3 regions of the Pseudomonas sp. Pme6b genome follow, and region 2 is predicted to be linked to each of the others. Evidence: predicted binding sites of a transcription regulator. Region 2 holds the regulator's gene; each other region holds the start of a gene.

Region 1 (6,740 bases), 1.3 Mb from region 2:
TAACATGAACTGCGGAGTGCTCTTATTCAGAGCTTATCGACGCCTGTTACCCGTAACTTGAACCCGTTTACAGTTTTTTACTGTATGAGTGCCCGCGAACGATCGATTACCCGGCCTGACGTCGACCTGTAACGCGGCTATGGTGAACTGTAATGAACTCACGCCCACCGCAGGAGCCAACCAAGTGTCTGACAAAAAGCCCGCTATCGATCTCACCTACCGACCACGCCTCGCCGACCTCAAGCCACTGCTCCCTTCGGCCGAATTGCTTGCACCGCAACCTCTTGCATCGCCACGCACCACACCGGCGAGCGAATTGCAGAAACGCGAATTGCAGAAACGTAAGGGGTATGTCGAGAATTTTCTCGGTGACTTCGTCGTGCCATGGCCCTCGACCGACGCGGAGCTGGCACCGGATGTCTATCCGCTGGACAACGCCGGAAATCGCCTCGATTACACCCACTTTTCAATCACCATGTCGCGCAGTCGGCGTCTTGCTCTGTATGTCGGTGTCAATATCGACGGTGCCAGCAGCGTCGAGGTCAAGCGTGGCAAGGATTCGTGGTCTTTTGATGGCAGGCTGCCTGCCGAGGCGCAGATCGGCGAAAGCCTGTACGCCGACAATCTGCTGGATCGCGGTCATCTGGTCAGGCGTCAGGCCCCTAATTGGGGCAAGGAAGCCGAAACGGCCAACAGCGATACCTTTCACTTCACCAACTGCTCACCGCAGATGGCCGCCTTCAATCAGAAGACATGGCTGGAACTTGAGGACTACATCCTTGAGAACACGCGACGCTGGAAATCCCGGGTAACCGTTTTCAGCGGGCCGGTGCTGCGCGAAGACGACCGCAACTACCGCAACCTCAAGATCCCTTCGGCATTCTGGAAGGTCGTGGCGTTTCTTGGCGACGACGGCAAACCTTCAGCCAGTGCCTACATGATCGACCAGAGCAGCGAGCTGGGTAAGCTGGAGATCGTATTCGGTCCACTCAGAACCTGGCAGCGCAGCGTCCTGCAGATCGAAAAACTCACTGGCATCAGCTTCGGCGACCTGGCCAGCTACGATGGTTTCTCCAACGAAGAGCGCCTGACCGGCACACGCATCGAAGCACAGATTCGCGGGCCGCAGGATATCCGGTTATAGCGCGTTATAGACAAGCCCTGAGATGCCGTAGAGTGGGCTTGTGCCCGGAAAGCATGGAGCTTCCGGGCTAATTGAAACAACGCTGAGCGCTCCGCGTGCGGTTCACTGGAAAGACAGTCAGCCCACACCGCGGCCCTATTCGAACTGCTGGCGATTCTCCGGGGTGATGAGTTTGAACGGTACCCAAATGACCGGAGATGCCAGTGTTTCGCCACGCGCCATGCTCAGCGCGGCATCTACTGCGCGGTTGGCCTGGCCGACCGCATCCTGAAACACGCTGACGGCCATCTTGCCCTCGGCCATCAGCTTCAAGCCGTCCGGGGTGCCGTCGATGCCGCCCACCAGATAATCCCTGGCATTCTTTCCGGCCTTCTCCAGCCCCATGATCGCACCGATCGCCATTTCGTCGTTGTTAGCCGCGACGATAGAGAAGTCCACACCCTGCTTGACCCAGTCAATCACGATTGTCGCGGCCTGGCTGCGCTCCCAGTTGCCGATTTTCTTCTGCACGACCTTCATGTTCGGGTACTTTGCGACCACCTTTTCCACGTCCTCGGTGCGCATGACCGACGACTTGTTACTCGGATCACCCACCAGAATCACCACGTTACCCTTGTAACCGGCACGACGGGCCAGCTCTTCCATTTGCAAAGTGCCGGACTCCAGTTCGTCAGAGCCGACAAATGCCGTCAGCGCAGGCCACTTGGCCGGTTCCGGATTGCGGTTGACGAATACCAGCGGAACCTTGGCCTCATTGGCCAGGCGCATCATTTCCGCTGCGCTTTTGCCGTTCACCATCGCGACAACGATGGCGTCGACTTTCGAATTGACCAGATTGCGGAATTGACGCATCTGCAGCTCGACGTCGTCCTGACCGTTCTCCATGAAGATGTCGGCATCCAGCAGCGCCACCTGCTTTTCCACCCCGTGGCGCAGAATGGTCTGAAAATTGTCGTTGTACTTGGCCATACCCACGCCGATCAATGGCGTGGCCGCCTGTGCCAGGCCCGCGACCAGCAGGCTTGCACTCAGGGAAATCGATAACCACTGTTTCATGTTCTGACTCCCGGGCATCAAACGCTGAAATGATGGAGCAGCTCGCGCTGATCCCTGGCCATTTTCGACAGGTCCTGACTGCTGCTCGCAGACTGTTCGGCACCGTCGGCGGCCTGCTGGGCAGAATCGTTGATGTGCGTGACCATGCGACTGGTTTCCTGCACCGTTGCGCTTTGCTGCTCGGTGGCAGCTGCGATCTGGATATTCATGTCGCGAATCGTGTCCACCGCCTCGCCCATTTCCACCAGCAACTGGTCGGCACCGGAAGCCAGCGTCACGCAGTGATTGGACTGGATCTGGCTTTCGTTCATCACCTGCACAGCAGAGTGGATCTTGCTCTGCATCTGGCCGATCATTTCCTGAATCTCGCTGGTAGAGGTCTGGGTGCGACTGGCCAGCGAGCGTACTTCATCGGCCACCACCGCAAAGCCCCTGCCCTGCTCGCCAGCGCGTGCCGCTTCGATGGCCGCGTTGAGCGCCAGCAGGTTGGTCTGCTCGGCAATGGTACGAATGGCATCGACAATACCGTCAATGTTTTGCCCGTACTTCTGCAGCTCGTCGGTGACCGCAGACGCCTTGTTGACCTGTTCAGCCTGCTGACGAATGTTGACGATGGTTTCAGCCACGCGCTTCTGCACCTTGTTGGTCAGTTCGCTGGTGCTGTCCACCGCGCCACGCGTATCCTGAGCACGACGGGCCACTTCTTCCACGGTGCTTTCCATTTCATTCATGGCCGACGCGGCAGAATTGAGACGGTCTTTCTGCTCGTCGACCACGCGGGTGGTCTGCTCACTGATCTGGGCGTTCTGACTGGCAGTCAACGCCAGGGTGTCGGCAGAGCCGATCAACTGCCGAAACGTCTGTTGCAACGACTGGGTGAACTCATTGAGGTAACCGCCCAGCTCGCCGAACTCGTCGCGACGGCTGACATCGAAACGCACCCGCATGTCGCCGCTGGTGAGGGTCTTGAGCACCTCGCGAAACGCCGCCAATGGACGCCGAAGGCTGAACGCGACCCAGGTACCGATGACTGCCGCTGCAACTACCGCCAGCAGGCAAGCGATCAGCAGCAGGCTGAGGCTGGTGGCGATGGTCGAATCCGCACCCGCCTTGGCCTCGTTGGCCACCGCCAGTGACTGATTACCGAACTCGCCGATCTTGTCCAGTGTTGCCTGAAGCCGGGTTTCCGCCGCCTGGCGCTGTTTACCAACCTGCTCGGCGAGCGCCGCCTCCTGCCTGTAGGCCTGATAAACGCCGTCACTGCCGGTGAGGTCGTTGAGCAGGCGGTTGACCATCACACCAGCGATACGACCGCCGCGTGGATCTACTGCCGTGAGTTCGCGCGCCCGAGTACTGATTACCTCATCCTGCAGGTTGAGCACACGCTGCAAGGTCTGGATATCCGGCGTCGCCGCGTGGGCAGCCAGCCCCTCGTAGGATTTGCCGACTTCCAGCAACAGCTTTTCACCTGCGGCCACGTTATCCGCAGCCCCTGCACTGCGCTCGCGGGCAATGTAATCACGAAGATAACCGGTCAGTTGGGCGCCCTGGCTGCTGCTGTAGCCCTGCAATACCCGGCTCTGGAGTGACTGCAAAACGTGCTGTCGGTGACTGGCAATCAGAGTCTGCGCCTGTTCGGCATAAGCAGCGCTCAACTGACGCTGCTGATTCAGGTTGTCGCGCAGTTCAGCGCGATCGCCGATGTAGGCAGGCGTGCTGTCCAGCAACTGATTGAACCGGGCCATGCTGTCGTTGAAGGGCTGCTTGCCATCGTCAATCTGCTTGGGGTCATTGCTGACCAGAATCCCGAGCAGTGCCTGATTGGCGCGCAACACATGTACATAAAGCTCGCTCGCCGCCCTGCTCAAGGGTGCCGACTGCCCGGTAATGATGCTGATCCGGTCGCTTATGGAATGGGTGCTTTGGTAGCTGATACCTGCCATGGCGAGCAGCAGCACAACCAGCACGGCAAACCCACCGATCACTCGCTGAAGAATGGTCATGGCTATCCTCTTTTATTTTTATTGCGCCGAATCTGATCCGGGCCTGCGTAGAGAACGTCAGTCCGGAAAATGATCGGAGCTCAAGAGGGAATGTCGGCCGGGCGGAAGGCGACTTGAGGCATGGTTCACATTATTTTTATCGAAAAAAGGGCCGCCTGACCTGAAGAGTCACGCAGCCCTCTTACTACCCGAATGGAGATCAGCGGAAATGACGCGCTACCGCCTCCGGTGCATCGGGCACATCCATGTTGATCCTGCGCCATGCGGCCTGGGCGAAGCTGTATACCGAAAACGCGATCAGACCCAGCGCCACGATCAGTAGCACCAGACCACCGGCCGGCAGATCCTGCAAACCGTTGAGCGCATCCTTCATGCCAGGCGGGTGCATGGCCTTATAGCTGGAACCGCTTACGGCCAGCAACACTGCAATTTCGATAAACGCCACGCCGCGGGCGATCAGCCCGAAGCGCGACACCGGACGCACATATTTCATGACGTCTTCATCAGCCTCGAAATACTTCTCGAAGGACGCCTTGTAGCCCTTGATGATATGCACAATGCCCAGCGCCAGTGGCACCAGTGCCACGACGTAGACCAGCAGGTTGGAGTGATCCCAGGACAGAAGGGTTGCCAGCAGGTCCTTGGCCTGACCACCCGATGAGCCACCGGAGCTCTTGAGCCCACTGACCAGCAGGCCCAGCGCGAAAAACGCCAATGCCCCATAAGTAAAGCCGCCCACCAGAAGACCGCCACGAATCACCAGCCCCTTGAGTTCGCGGCCATGATGGTCCACATCACGCGTGGCCTGCAGCACACGCCATGCGGCGAACGCCAGTAGACCGACAATTACCACCCCGACCAGCACGCTGCCGAACGGCTGGCTCAACAAGGCTTCAAGACTGCTGTGGCTGTCGGCAGGCTGTGAAGATCCCTGCGCCGCCAGTACTGCGAACAAACCAATAATCAGATAAACAACACCACGGGCGGCATAACCGCCTCGTGCAAGTAGAACAAGGCCGCGTTGCGCCGACATAAATAACTATCCCTGAGAGTAATTACAGGAACAGACCCGGCATGTTCACAGGGGTTCGACCCGATTGACCCTTCAGGCAAACGTGGCGCCTCGCGTATTCACGAACACCGAGTAAAGTGAATGGCTGCTGGCCATGAACAGCCGATTGCCCTCTCGCCCGCCAAAGCAGACATTGGCGCAGCGCTCCGGCAAGCTGATATGGCCGATGGCATTGCCTTGAGGGTTGAACACTCGCACGCCGTCGAGTTTCTCCATATCGGCCTTGGGATCACCGTTACCGCCCCAGCCACACCACAGATTGCCGCTTTCGTCGCATTTGATGCCGTCGATGGCCGCGTAGTCCAGACCTTCGATGTGTTTACGCCGCTCGCCCAGCGTGCCATCTTCGTTGACCGCTATCGCCCAGATGAGGCCGTGGGGTTTGGCGCGCCCTTCGACCACATGCAAGGTTTTCTCGTCCGGCGAGAAGCACAAACCATTTGGATCTGCCAGATCATCGATAACCCTGGAGACCTTGCCGTTCGACGGGTCTATGCGATAGACGCCGAAGGGTTGCTCCTGCTTGACCTTTTGACCTTCATAGTTGCTTTCGGCCTGGAAGGTAGGATCGGTGAACCAGATAGACCCATCGCGTTTGCAGGCAATGTCGTTGGGCGAATTGAAAGGCTTGCCCTCGAAACTGTCGGCCAGCACGGTAATACGCCCGTTGTATTCGGTACGCGTCACCCGCCGTCCTTCGGTGGTGGTGCTCGACCCCTCACAGACCAGCAGCCTGCCCTGGCGATCGCGGCACATGCCATTGGAAAAGTTCGAATGCTCGCGGTACACCGACAGCTGACCCGTTACCTCGTCCCAGCGCATGATCCGATTGTTGGCGATATCGCTGACCAGCAAGTAGCGACCGTCTCCAATCCACACCGGCCCTTCGGCCCAACGCATGCCGCTGGCCAGCTTCTCGACGCTGGCATTGAATATTCGTATTTGGGTAAAGCTGTCATCCAGAACACTGACCAATGGGTCGGGGTAGCGCTGGAAAGACGCGGCAATGCGCCAATGGCGGCAACCGTGGCCGAAACAGCCAGTGATTGTTTCAGGAAGCCTCTACGGCTTTGGTCTGCGGTGGTGGTTAGGGGTGAGAAATCCATGGTGCGTCTCCTTGTTGTTATTTTTGGAACGGCGCCCGCCTTGCAGCCGCAAGGCATCCTACAAGATATCTTCAGTCACGACAGGGCTCTGGTAAACCTCCAATTCCCATGCCCTGCGTTTATCACCTTACTGATCTGAATCGACAAAGAGTTTTAGCCGCACCCCGTACAATAAATGTTGACGGCACCAACATCACCAATACCATTATGACAAGAAGCATGAACTCTCCATTTTCTCCGCCGATTATACCCAAAGCACTTGCAGCCGAAACATACATATCGAGGCCTGTTTCAGTTTGAAGCAGCCAGCCCATCAGGCCTAGCGCGACAAGCCATTTAGTGAGCAGCGCAGCCAACAC
Region 2 (6,740 bases):
CGAGAAGCCCGGTGCAAAGATCAGGTTGTAGCAATCGGTGTCGCTCAACCGATCGGCTGCATCCTTGTCCATGACACCACGTTTGACCGCAATCGAGCGCAACACGTTGGGGTCCATACCCTTGCCGTCATCGGAAATCGACAGCAGGATATGGTCGCCTTCCTGCTCTGCCGAAAGAATTACCTTGCCGCCGCGGGACTTGCCCGAGGCTTCGCGTTCTTCCGGCGTTTCGATACCGTGGTCGACCGCGTTGCGCACCAAGTGGACCAGCGGGTCGGCAAGCGCCTCTACGAGGTTCTTGTCGAGGTCGGTTTCTTCGCCGACCAGTTCCAGATTGATCTCTTTCTTGAGCTGGCGAGCCAGGTCACGTACCAGACGCGGGAAGCGACCAAAGACTTTCTTGATCGGCTGCATACGGGTCTTCATGACCGCGGTCTGCAGGTCGGCAGTGACCACATCCAGGTTCGAAACCGCCTTGGACATGGCTTCATCGCCGCTGTTGAGACCCAGACGCACCAGGCGGTTACGTACCAGCACCAGCTCGCCGACCATGTTCATGATCTCGTCCAGTCGGGCGGTATCCACACGAACCGTGGTTTCGGCTTCAGTCGCAACCGGCTTTTCACCAGTGGGCGCAGGAGCGCGTGCAGGTGCTGGAGCAGGCTTGGCGGGCTCGGCCTTTGCCGCAGGTGCAGGCGCCGCAGCAGGCTTGGCAGCCGGTGGCGGAGCAGCAGCTATGGCAGTTGCCGGAGCAGGTGCCTTGGCAACGACCGCATCAGGCTCGAACTTGCCTTTGCCATGCAGTTCGTCGAGCAGGCTTTCAAATTCGTGATCGGTAATTTCGTCCGATGCCGCTGCAGCAGAGGGTGCCTTGGCAGCAACGGCCGCAGGTGCAGGTGCAGGTGCAGGTGCAGGTGCAGCAGCAGCCGTAGCGGCTATGGCACCGTCAAACGAGCCCTTGCCATGCAGTTGATCAAGCAAGGCTTCGAATTCGTCGTCGGTGATTTCATCGCCGGCAGGCGCTGCACCCTTGCTCTGTGCAGCAGGTGCCGGGGCTGGAGCGGCTACAGCATCGGCCGCAAACTTGCCCTTGCCATGCAACTGATCAAGCAGGGATTCAAATTCCTGATCGGTAATTTCATCGCGAGCTGGCGCAACCGCAGGTGCCGCTGATGGTGCCGCAGACACCGGACTGGTGCCGTGCAGCGAATCGAGCAGTTGCTCGAACTCATCATCGGTAATGTCATCGCTGGCCGCTTGCTCGGCAACCGGAGCCGGAGCCTCGGCTTCAACCACCGGCTCGGGCTCGGGCGCTGCGACTTCGTCGGCAGATTGTGGCTCGGCCAGTCGCGAAAGCGCAGCCAGCAGTTCTGGCGTCGCCGCAGTTACGTCAGTCCGTTCACGTACCTGACCGAACATGCTGTTGACGGTGTCCAGAGCTTCCAGGACCACATCCATCAGTTCGGAATCAACGCGACGCTCACCCTTGCGAAGAATGTCGAACACGTTTTCGGCGATGTGGCAGCACTCCACCAGCTCATGGAGCTGGAGGAAGCCGGCGCCCCCTTTTACAGTGTGAAAACCGCGAAAAATTGCATTGAGCAGATCAGCATCATCCGGTCGGCTTTCCAGCTCGACCAATTGCTCTGACAACTGCTCCAGAATTTCGCCGGCCTCTACCAGAAAATCCTGAAGGATTTCTTCATCGGCGCCGAAGCTCATGGGGTGCTCCCTAAAATTAACCGTCAACAGATCTTAGAAGCCGAGGCTCGATAGCAGATCGTCTACATCATCCTGTCCGGATACGACGTCTTCACGTTTATCGGCATGAATCTGCGGACCTTCACCCTTGGCGAGATGTTTTTTAGGATCTTTTTCAGCAAGGATGGATTCTTCGTCATGTTCGATGCCTGCGAAGCGATCGACATGGCTGGCCATGAGCACCAGTTTGAGCAGATTGCTCTCGACTTCCGTAACCAATTGCGTCACGCGCTTGATAACCTGCCCCGTAAGGTCCTGGTAATCCTGGGCAAGCAAAATATCGTTGAGATGCCCGGAAACCCTATCTGCCTCCTGCTCGGTGCGCGTCAGAAAACCATCGACCCGCTTGGCCAGCTCACGGAATTCTTCAGCACCGATTTCGCGGCGCATGAAACGCCCCCAGTCGTCACTCAATGCCTTGGCATCGGAGCTCAGACCGCTCATGAGCGGTGTGCTTTCCTCGACCAGGTCCATAGTGCGGTTGGCCGCATTCTCGGTCAGCCTCACCACATACGACAGGCGTTCGGTCGCGTCGGTGATCTGCGACACTTCCTCGGCTTGAGGCATGTGCGGATCAATATGAAAGTTGACGATTGCACTGTGCAGCTCACGAGTCAGCTTGCCCACTTCCTGATAAAGGCCGCGGTCGCGTGTCTGGTTGAGTTCATGGATCAGCTGCACAGCGTCACCGAAGCGGCCCTTTTCAAGGCTGGTGACGAGTTCCTGCGCGTGTCTCTTTAAGGTCGACTCAAAGTCGGCCATCGAATCATTGTTATCCATAGCGCCCTCGCGGCATGCATCAGCTATTGACGCGTTCAAAGATCTTTTCGATCTTCTCTTTAAGCGCTTGAGCCGTGAATGGCTTGACTACATAACCGTTCACCCCGGCCTGGGCAGCTTCAATGATCTGCTCACGCTTCGCTTCGGCAGTAACCATCAGTACAGGAAGGCTCTTGAGACGCTCGTCCGCACGGACCTGACGCAACAAGTCGATACCGGTCATGCCAGGCATGTTCCAGTCCGTCACCAGAAAGTCAAAGGCACCGCTCTGCAGCATCGGCAATGCGGTCAGACCGTCATCCGCTTCAGATGTGTTGGTAAATCCCAGATCACGCAACAGATTCTTGATGATCCGCCGCATCGTTGAGAAGTCATCAACGATGAGGATTTTCATGTTCTTGTCCAATTCGACCTCCAAGCAGTCTTTAACGCGTTCAGCACCTGAACACGCTGTTCACTCAATACTGGCACAGCACACCCCCAGCTATACGAAACGACGACGGGCTTGGCACAACGACAGTCAAGACTGCGACTAAAGCCCATCGAGACATTGCCCGACAGGCCCTTGCCTCGTCTATCCTGCTACCACGTAACGCTTTGCACAGCCGGCATGCAGACAACGCACGACAAACGTCGCGCACTGCCGTCAACGCGCTCGCCACTCCCCCAAACGCCCCCGCAAACGAGCTGCGCACTGGCTGTGTAACTGACTGACCCGAGATTCGCTGACCCCAAGAACCTCTCCGATTTCCTTGAGGTTCAGCTCTTCGTCGTAGTACAGCGCCAACACCAGACGCTCACGCTCTGGCAAATTGGCAATTGCATCGGCCAACGCTGCCTGGAAGCGCTCGTCTTCCAGGTCGCGCGACGGCTCAAGCGAACCGCTTGCGCCATCCTCATGCAGCCCTTCGTGATCGCCGTCCTGAAGCAGGTCGTCGAAACTGAAGAGGCGGCTGCCCAAGGTGTCATTCAAAATCCCGTAATAATCATCAAGACTCAACTGGAGTTCGGCCGCAACCTCGTGATCTTTAGCGTCACGGCCGGTTTTAGCTTCAATTGCACGAATTGCGTCACTGACCATTCGGGTATTGCGGTGCACTGAGCGTGGTGCCCAGTCGCCCTTGCGCACTTCATCCAGCATCGCACCACGAATGCGAATGCCGGCGTAGGTCTCGAAACTCGCACCTTTGGTTGAATCATATTTGGTGGAGACTTCAAGCAGACCGATCATGCCAGCCTGGATCAGATCCTCGACCTGCACGCTGGCCGGCAAGCGCGCCAGCAGATGATAAGCGATACGCTTGACCAATGGCGCATAACGCTCGATCAACTCGTATTGCGAATTACGGGAAGCCTTGCTGTACATCTGGTAGCCGCTCGCAGTCATTGCACAGGCCCTGCACTGGTCTGGTGAACGAGTCGCTCAACGAAGAACTCGAGATGACCCCGCGGGTTGGCTGGCAGCGGCCAGGTATCAACCTTCTGGGCAATGGCCTTGAACGCCAGCGCACATTTGGATCGCGGGAATGCTTCGTAGACGGCGCGCTGTTTCTGTACGGCCTTGCGCACGCACTCGTCGTACGGCACGGCACCTACATACTGCAGCGCGACATCAAGAAAACGGTCCGTCACTTTGGTGAGTTTGGCGAACAGGTTGCGCCCTTCCTGCGGGCTCTGCGCCATGTTGGCCAGCACACGGAAGCGGTTCATGCCGTAGTCGCGGTTGAGCAGTTTGATCAGGGCGTAGGCATCGGTGATCGACGTGGGCTCGTCGCACACCACCAGCAACACTTCCTGAGCGGCGCGCACGAAGCTGACCACCGATTCGCCGATACCGGCAGCCGTGTCAATCACCAGCACATCAAGGTTGTCGCCAATCTCGCTGAACGCCTGGATCAGACCCGCATGCTGGGCCGGGGACAGATGCACCATGCTCTGGGTGCCAGAGGCGGCAGGCACGATACGCACCCCACCCGGCCCCTGCAACAGAACGTCGCGCAACTCGCAACGGCCCTCTATCACATCGGCAAGTGTACGTTTAGGCGTCAGCCCAAGCAGAACGTCGACATTGGCCAGACCCAGATCGGCGTCCAGCAGCATGACACGACGGCCAAGCTCGGCAAGGGCCAGTGAAAGATTCACTGACACGTTAGTCTTACCGACGCCACCTTTGCCACCGGTCACCGCGATAACCTGTACGGGATGCATGCTGCCCATGTTATTTCTTTACCTTGTCTTGCGTAGACCGAAACCACATCGAGGGCTGCACGTTCGCAAATGAACACCGCATGGCAGACCGTTGACGCAGGGACATTCCAATAATATCCATCACTTAACCCACTCTCTTGCCAGGGGTGTGATAGAGGTCAGCAAACATATCAGCCATCGCTTCCTCGCTCGGCTCATCCTGCATCTGCACACTCACCGCACGGCTCACCAGTTGATGACGACGCGGGGTGTGCAGGTCGTCAGGAATACGGGGTCCGTCCGTGAGGTAGGCCACAGGTAATTCATGACTGATCGCCAGGCTCAGGACTTCGCCAAGGCTGGCTGTTTCATCAAGCTTGGTCAGAATGCATCCGGCCAGGCCACAACGCTTGTAACTGTGATAAGCAGCGGTCAGCACCTGCTTCTGGCTGGTGGTCGCCAGTACCAGGTAGTTACGCGACTTGATGCCACGCCCTGCCAGACTTTCCAGTTGCATGCGCAGCGCGGGATCGCTGGCTTGCAGCCCGGCGGTATCGATCAACACCACGCGCTTGCGCAGCAGCGGCTCCAGCGCCTGGACCAGCGACTGGCCAGGATCGACATGGGTAACCGGCACGTTGAGGATGCGCCCAAGGGTCTTGAGCTGCTCCTGTGCGCCGATGCGGAAACTGTCCATGCTGACCAGAGCGATATTCTGCGGACCGTACTTCAACACGTAACGTGCCGCCAGCTTGGCCAGCGTGGTGGTCTTGCCCATGCCGGCAGGCCCGACCATGGCAATGACTCCACCCTCTTCTAGCGGCTCGATGTCCGGCACGGCAATCATGCGCGCCAAATGGGCCAGCAACATGCGCCAGGCCTGACGAGGCTCGTCAATCTCCGGGATCATCGACAGCAGATCGCGCGACAGCGGGCCGGACAAACCGACACGTTGCAGGCGGCGCCACAGATTGGCCTGCTGCGGACGACTGCCCTGCAGCTGGTTCCAGGCCAGGGAGCCAAGCTGGACTTCCAGCAGCTCGCGCAAGCCGTTCAATTCGGAGCGCATCGAATCATAGGCGCGCTGGCCGACAGCAGGCTCTGCGGGCGCAGGCGGCGTGTACGCGAATGGTCGTGGCGGCTCTTCGAGCGTCGGCTCGATGTGCGTATCGACAGCGCTGACCGGTTTGCCGGAAAACAGCTGAAGATTGATCGACGCGTCACTGTCGCTGCGGTTGTTCAATTCGGCCTGAGCAGAGACGATGCGCGACTGGGTCTTGCGCAGCTCGTCTTCGAGCTCCATGTTCGGCACACGCGGTGCCAGGGCGGACAGCTTGTAATCCAGAGCGGCAGTCAGCTCTACGCCACCGGCAATGCGCCGGTTACCGATGATGGCCGCCTCGGCGCCCAGCTCATCGCGAACCAGTTTCATGGCTTGACGCATATCGGCGGCGAAAAATCGCTTAACTTGCATGACTCACTACCTCAGCCGTTCGGCCCGACAGTCGCTACGATGGTTACTTGCTTGTTGTCCGGAATTTCCTGATACGCCAGAACATGCATGTTCGGTACAGCCAATCGTCCAAATCGTGACAGCATCGCCCGGACAGGCCCTGCTACCAGAAGAATTACCGGCAACCCTTGCATCTCCTGACGCTGGGCGGCCTCAATCAACGAACGCTGGAGCTTCTCAGCCATGCTTGGCTCAAGAAGAACGCCTTCTTCCTGACCCTGACCAGCCTTCTGCAAACTATTGAGCAATATCTGTTCCAACCTTGGTTCCAGAGTGATAACAGGCAGCTCCGGCTCAACACCTACAATGCTTTGGACGATTGCGCGGCTCAGACCCACTCGCACGGCAGCCACCAAAGCGGCGGTATCTTGACTCTTGCCGGCGTTGTTGGCGATAGCTTCTGCAATGCTGCGAATATCACGCACAGGTACATGCTCAGCCAGAAGCGCTTGCAGCACGTTGAGCAACGAGGACAGGGACAGCACACCAGGGACCAGCT
Region 3 (6,740 bases), 2.7 Mb from region 2:
TGCTGAACAGCCCGGCCTGGTCTCGGGTGTAGCGCGGGGCGACCTGCTGAATGATCTGCTTGTAACCGGTTGCGAGATGGTTTTGCAGCGCCTGGCAGAGGTTGGCCACCTTGCGTGGTCGCTCGTCCAGCACAATGGCCTGATTGAGAAAGTGACGTTCAAGGTGCTTGCAGACGAAGTACACCTCGGGCCGCAGCAATTCAAGCAATTGCAGGCGGTTCTCGCTCGGGGTGATCAACTGGTTGAGCTCGGTCAGCCCTTGATAGAGCTGGCGCGCCATTTCTCCGAGGTTCGCCTTGGGCAATCTGGAAATCCAGCGTTTGAGGTCGCGGGGGTTGGCTTCACTGAATGTCAGGCTCGACTGCGTCGGCGTAGGGGCACGCAATAGCAGAGGGAGGCTAAAATTACTCATGTGACAGGCGAACTCCAACAACTCATTGGCCCGGACGGAGGCTTTAGATGGGTGGCTGACGTCATCGCGGAGCGGGGACATGTCGAGCATACGCCCATGAAAGTGCGAAGTATCCTACAGCACCGATCGGGCGACTTTACCAGTATCGGCATCACTACGCAGTAAGTATGGCCTGGAGCCATTACTGTCCGGTTTTAAACTGCATGAGCGCCCCTGTTAATGGGGCGCCCATGCCGGGCACTGTGACTTCAAGTCACGATCATGCCTGTGTCGGAACTGCCAATGCCTGGCCCATCTGTACCTTGGAGCCCGCGGTCAGTTGCTCGGCCCATTTCACCTGATTTGGCCCGAACAGCACAATGGCCGTGGAGCCCAGTTTGAAGCGGCCCATCTCGGCACCTTTTTCCAGATGGATTGGCGCACGCGCTGCTTCGTCGTAGCTGAACGTCTTCAATTCACGCTTGGGCGGCGTGACCAGCCCGGCCCATACCGTCTCGACCGACGCCACGATCATCGCGCCGACCAGCACCACTGCCATTGGTCCGCGCTCGGTGTCGAACAGGCAGACCACTCGCTCGTTACGGGCGAACAGCTCGGGTACGTTTTCAGCCGTGGTCTGGTTGACCGAGAAGATGCGGCCCGGCACGTAGACCATTTCACGCAGCGTGCCAGCCAGTGGCATGTGGACGCGGTGATAGTCCTTTGGCGACAGGTAGACGGTTGCGAACTCGCCGCCCATGAAGGGCGCTGACAGCTTGGGATCACCGCCGAGCAGTTCCAGTACGCTGAAGCTGTGGCCCTTGGCCTGGAAGATCCGGCCGTGGTCGATAGGGCCCAACTGGCTGATGGCGCCGTCGGCTGGCGAAAGAATCGCGCTCGGCGTGGTATCGAGCGGGCGGGCGTCGGCTTTCAATGCGCGGGTGAAGAACGCATTGAAGTGCTCGTAGGACGTCAGGTCTTCGACCAGGGCCTGCGACATGTCCACTTGATAACGGCGGGCAAACCACGCGGTGAAAGCGTTTTTGAACCAGCGTACGCGGCATTCGGCAACGCAGCCTGCCAGTCGGGACAGCAGGTGGTGCGGCAGCAGGTACTGGCTGATGATGAACAAGCGGTCTTTCATTGAAGGTCCTGAGGATGAGTGTCCTGAATATTTCTGCGAGGCCTGTCGCGGTTCGCTAGAGCGGACAGGTTCGACGGTTTCGGCTGGTGCTGGCTGCGCAGGCGCGACGGGTTGCGCAACCTCGACTGCCTGGGCGGGCGCGGCGGCCACTTCCGGAAGTTCTACCGGTGTCTCCGGGTGATTGCCCCATTCACCCCACGAGCCGGCATAGGCCTTGACCCTTGGGTAGCCCAGCGCTTTCGCCACCAGATAGGTGAAGCCCGAGCGGTGGTGAGTCTGGCAATGGGTGATCACTTCCTTGTCGGGCGTTATGCCCAGGTCGCGAAGAATCTCTGGCATGTCCTGACGAATACGCAGGTTGCGTGCCTTGTCCATGCCCGCAGTCCATTCGAAATTGACTGCGCCGGGTATGTGTCCGCCCTTGGCCGCGACTACTTTTTCGCCCGAATACTCGGTAGGGCCGCGAGCGTCCCAGATTGCCAGGTCGGCGGCACCCAGACGGCTTTGCAGGTATTCGCGTGTGGCGGTAGGTTCGTCGTGCAGCGTCAGCGTGACCGGGCCGCCTGCAACGGGCGCAACCTCTGTGCTCAACGGCAGCGATTGCGCTTCCCAGGCCAGCACGCCGCCATCCAGATAGTGATAACGGTGATGGCCGATGACATCCAGCAGCCAGATAAAACGCCCGGCCCAGCCACCGCCTTCGTCATCGTAGACGACATAGACTGCATCAGGGTTGTGGCCCAGCTCGCCGAACAGCTGCTGCAGATCGGCAGTGTCGGGCAGTAGGCCAGGCGCAGGAGGCTTGCCCAGTTGCGTACGTTTCGGATCGACAAAGCGTGCGCCGCGAATGTGCCCGGCTTCGTAGCGAGCGCTGCTGGTCAGATCCACGAGGATCAGTTCCGGGGCGTCTAGACGCTCAAGCAGATCGTTGGGTTCGATGACCAGCGACAAGCCAGTGAATGCGGACATTTGCAGCCTCCGATGAAAGGAAAGAGGCGAATTGTACGCCAGGCCTCACGCTTTGCGATGACTAAAGATGCCAAGTGCCCTTTCAATACATTGCGCGGTTTTTCCGAATGCCTGGACGGAAATTTCCGACAAGGCCCCACCACCCTGGTCGGCGACCACCAGCAGCATGACTTTACCGTTGTTGCTCAGCGAGCGAATAAGCCAGTGCTGGCCACTGAACAGGGTTTTCAGTGGCGCGGGCAGCAGGACGGCAAACTGCGCGTTGTTCGCGGGGGTCATGCGCAACTGCGTCGGCTGGGTCAGCAAGCGTTGCAACACGGTGCTTTCCTTGATGAACAGCTGCAAGGAGGCGGTTTCGGCCGGCAGTCCGGCCATCTGATTGACGCGCAGTACGGTCGAGGTCTTGTCCAGCATCAGCAGCATGACCCGCTCCATACCGCACGACATGAACGCGTCGCGGGCCGAGGTGGTCAAGTGCATGGCGTTGATGAACGGGCTGGGGTCCTGCAGCAGCTCGGCGCAGTGCTTGCGCCATAGCTGCAGGGCGTCGGCCGATGGCGGTGGCGCTGGTTCGTTGTCGCGCCTTACACGGCGCGCATCCCAAGGCCAGATCAGCGATTCGGCCGGGTGCCAGAGGTCTTTTTCCGCATGAATACGCGCGCTGCTGGCAGCGTTTTGATGCGCCTGCTGCTGCACTTCGCTGATCGACTGTTGCAGGTAAAGGCTGGTCAGCCGTTCCCAGCGCAGGCAATGCGGGCTGTTCCAGGCATGTTGCGCCGCCAGCGCCAGGCCGTTACCCAGCAAAACAGTATTGGCTGGCTGGTTCAGCCAGCGCCGCAGGTTGGGGTCGGCGTCCATGAGTTGTTGCTGTTGCAGCGGGCTGTGTTCTTCGCGGGCGATGCGCAGCACCTTGGCCAGATCGCGTCGCTCGTTGATCAGCAACTTATAACCGCGCGTGACCCAGATCGGCAGGCGCCAGAATTCGGCGAGTGCCAGGCACAGCTCCAGCAGATTGACGCCGAACAGCTCTTTTTCCACTGCAAGGCTGGAATGGCCCTTGTGGATAACCCGCAACTCCAGCTCTTCGAGCAGCTTCGGATAGGCCAGCGCCATCGGCCAAAGGGGGGAGAGGAAAAGCAGGCTGCCCATATGGATGTCTTGCCAGAGTCGTGCAAGGCGACTGGCAAACAACCCGTTGGCCTGTTGTGTGGCGTGCTGGCTGACCAGAATCAATTGGCGATAGACCGCGGGAATTTCCTCGGGCGGCTTGGCTGGCAAGCGGCCCAGAAGGATTTCAGTACGCGCCAGCCCCAGACGGTTGATCGCAATCTCGAGGCTCTCGGCCTGCTCGGTCAAACCGTGGGTGTGATGGTTGGCCTCGCGCATCACACTCAATACCAGTGCGGGGCTTTCCTGCATCATTTCAGCGATTTCACGCAGTGAGCGGCGACTGTCGTTCAATGCTGCGCGAACGTGCCCATGATTGACGGCAGGGACCGGTAACGCGATGCCGTCAAGCAGCTTGACCCAGGCATCCAGCGTTTTCGGAACGAGATGATGTGCTGCGTGTGCTGTCGACATTCGATGGCCTGTGCGGCTGATTATCTGAGCTGGGAAACCGCCAGCGTACGGGACGCTGAGGCCATTTTCCTCCTTTTATGGAGGCGGATAAATGGGTTTTTCAAAAGAACCGGCTATAGTCTGGCCCAGTTAGGCCGATAAGGAGAAGAAGAGATTCAAGAACTTCCGGACTGTCCCTGAACCCGACTCAGTAAAGTATTTTTTCCTATGGCTAAAATTATCGGCATCATTGTCGTTATCGCGAGTGTCCTCGGCGGATATGTGCTGTCCCATGGCAAGATCATGGCGCTATTCCAGCCCTACGAGGTCTTGATCATCGGCGGTGCTGCACTGGGCGCGTTCCTCCAGGCCAACCCTGGCTACATGACCATGCACGTGTTCAAGAAGTCGCTGAAGATGTTCGGTTCGCGCTTCACACACGCCTATTACCTTGAGGTGCTGGGGCTGGTGTACGAAATCCTCAACAAGAGCCGCCGTGAAGGCATGATGGCGATTGAAGGGGATATCGAAGACGCCGCCTCCAGCCCGATCTTCGCCAAATACCCTGGTGTGCTGAAAGATGAGCGCATGACCGCGTACATCTGCGACTACCTGCGCATCATGTCGTCCGGCAACATGGCTCCTCACGAGCTGGAAGGCTTGTTCGACATGGAACTGCTGAGCATGAAAGAAGAGCTCGAGCATCCATCCCATGCCATTACCGGTATCGCCGACGGTATGCCTGGCTTCGGTATCGTGGCGGCGGTACTCGGTATCGTGGTGACCATGGCGTCGCTGGGGTCGGGCGACAAGGCTGCAATCGGCATGCACGTAGGTGCGGCGCTGGTAGGTACCTTCTTCGGTATTCTTGCGGCATACGGTTTCTTCGGTCCGTTGGCCACCTGCCTTGCCCATGATGCCAAGGAAGAAATGAACGTCTATGAGAGCATCAAGGCGTCGCTGGTGGCGTCGGCCTCCGGCATGCCGCCTTCGCTGGCCGTCGAATTTGGCCGCAAGGTTCTCTACCCGCTGCATCGCCCCAGCTTCAGCGAGCTGGAACAAGCGGTTCGCGGTCGCTAAGTCATGGAAAATAATCAGCCGATTATCATCAAGCGCGTAAAGCGCTTTGGTGGCGGACATCACGGCGGTGCCTGGAAAATCGCGTTTGCCGACTTCGCGACGGCGATGATGGCGTTCTTTCTGGTGCTGTGGCTGATGTCTTCTGCCACGCCCGAACAGTTGCTCGCGGTGGCCGGTTACTTCAAGGACCCGGTCGGTTTTTCGGACAGCGGTTCGCCGTATGTGATCGACCTGGGCGGCTCGCCCGAGATGTCGCCGAATCAGACGCTGAACCCTGAGGTCAAGACCACGCCGTCACCTGACACCGTGCCCCTTGAGGCCGAGACTTCCGAGACCAAAGCTGAAGAGGTCGAGCAGGAGCGTCTGGAGATGCTGTTGCAAGAGCTGCAGAACAAGGTCGAGGAAAACCCGCAACTGCAGAAATTCAAGGACCAGATTCTGTTCGAGATCACCCAGGACGGTTTGCGTATCCAGATCATGGACGCTGACAACCGGCCGATGTTCGACTCGGGCAGCGCACGTCTCAAGCCTTATTTCGAAGACATCCTGCTGGCAATGGCTGACACCATCAAAAGCGTGCCGAACAAGATCAGCATCAGCGGTCATACCGACGCGACACCTTTTGTAGGCAACGGCGGATTCGGTAACTGGGAACTGTCGGCCAACCGCGCCAATGCTGCACGTCGTGCGCTAGTGGCCGGTACCTATCCGGACTCACAGGTGGCCAGGGTGGTGGGTTATGCCTCGTCAGCTCTTTATGATCACGAGAACCCGACCAATCCGGTCAACCGCCGCATCGACATTGTGGTTTTGACCAAAAAGGCTCAGCAGCGTATCGAAGGCGACCAGAACTCCGGTGGTGCGCCTCAGTCCAAACCTGCGCCCGCCGCTCCTGCTACTCCTGCTACTCCTGCTACTCCCGCTGCTCCGGGTGCTTCGGTCGGGGCACCGCCAGACCCACGGGCATACGCCCAGCCTCACGAGATCCGGCAGAAGCTGAATATCTTTGACGATGGCAAGTTGCGGGTCGAGCCAGCCCAGAACTGAGCTGCAACCGATACAGAAACGCCGCGATCATCGCGGCGTTTTTGTGTGCGGCGTTCGGTGCTCAGTAACTGTCTTGCGGCAGGCTGGCAATGATCGAACGGTAGCTGTTCATGCGCTGTTGCTGCACGCGGCCATCTTCAAGCCCCTTGAGCAGGGCGCAGCCCGGTTCGCGGTCATGCTTGCAGTCGCGAAAGCGGCACGTGCCGATCAGGTCGTTGAATTCGATGAAGCCAGCTTCTACGTCTGCACGGCTGACATGCCCCAGGCCGAATTCGCGGATACCCGGTGAGTCGATCAGATCGCCGCCACGCGGAAAGTGGAACAGGCGGGCGGTTGTGGTGGTGTGTGTGCCCTGGCCGGAGACTTCGGACAACGGCCCGACCCGGGTATCCGTTTCCGGCAGCAGGCTGTTGACCAACGAAGACTTGCCGACGCCGGACTGGCCAACGAACACACTGATGTGGCCATCAAGCTGGCTTTGCAGTGTCTGCATGCCATCGCCATGATGCGCCGACACTTCCAGCACCGGGTAACCCAGTGTGCGGTAGA

What was found. The regulator FliA, encoded in region 2, starts transcription of late flagellar genes. The targets are predictions, from matches to a motif close to CTAAAGTTTNNNNNNNNNNNGCCGNTAA.
Region 1: the regulator FliA is predicted to act here: its motif matches at 4,294-4,321, upstream of AC4ANE_RS12555 (methyl-accepting chemotaxis protein).
Region 3: the regulator FliA is predicted to act here: its motif matches at 4,199-4,226, upstream of motA (flagellar motor stator protein MotA).

What each region holds. Positions count from the first base shown of each region.
Region 1 is NZ_CM176704.1:2,760,269-2,767,008, reverse strand. It holds gene AC4ANE_RS12565 (DNA/RNA non-specific endonuclease) at 185-1,144, shown strand; gene AC4ANE_RS12560 (substrate-binding domain-containing protein) at 1,280-2,200, opposite strand; gene AC4ANE_RS12555 (methyl-accepting chemotaxis protein) at 2,218-4,203, opposite strand; gene AC4ANE_RS12550 (DUF1206 domain-containing protein) at 4,403-5,236, opposite strand; partial or broken gene AC4ANE_RS12545 (SMP-30/gluconolactonase/LRE family protein) at 5,309-6,381, opposite strand; gene AC4ANE_RS12540 (hypothetical protein) at 6,504-6,740, opposite strand, start outside.
Region 2 is NZ_CM176704.1:4,030,557-4,037,296, forward strand. It holds gene AC4ANE_RS18225 (chemotaxis protein CheA) at 1-1,722, opposite strand, end outside; gene AC4ANE_RS18230 (protein phosphatase CheZ) at 1,756-2,541, opposite strand; gene AC4ANE_RS18235 (chemotaxis response regulator CheY) at 2,561-2,935, opposite strand; gene fliA (RNA polymerase sigma factor FliA) at 3,188-3,928, opposite strand; gene fleN (flagellar synthesis regulator FleN) at 3,925-4,758, opposite strand; gene flhF (flagellar biosynthesis GTPase FlhF) at 4,874-6,202, opposite strand; gene flhA (flagellar biosynthesis protein FlhA) at 6,214-6,740, opposite strand, start outside.
Region 3 is NZ_CM176704.1:657,638-664,377, forward strand. It holds gene AC4ANE_RS02905 (cyclic-di-GMP receptor FimW-related protein) at 1-412, opposite strand, end outside; gene asd (archaetidylserine decarboxylase) at 672-1,535, opposite strand; partial or broken gene AC4ANE_RS02915 (rhodanese-like domain-containing protein) at 1,692-2,504, opposite strand; gene AC4ANE_RS02920 (HDOD domain-containing protein) at 2,550-4,085, opposite strand; gene motA (flagellar motor stator protein MotA) at 4,293-5,144, shown strand; gene motB (flagellar motor protein MotB) at 5,148-6,191, shown strand; gene rsgA (small ribosomal subunit biogenesis GTPase RsgA) at 6,253-6,740, opposite strand, start outside.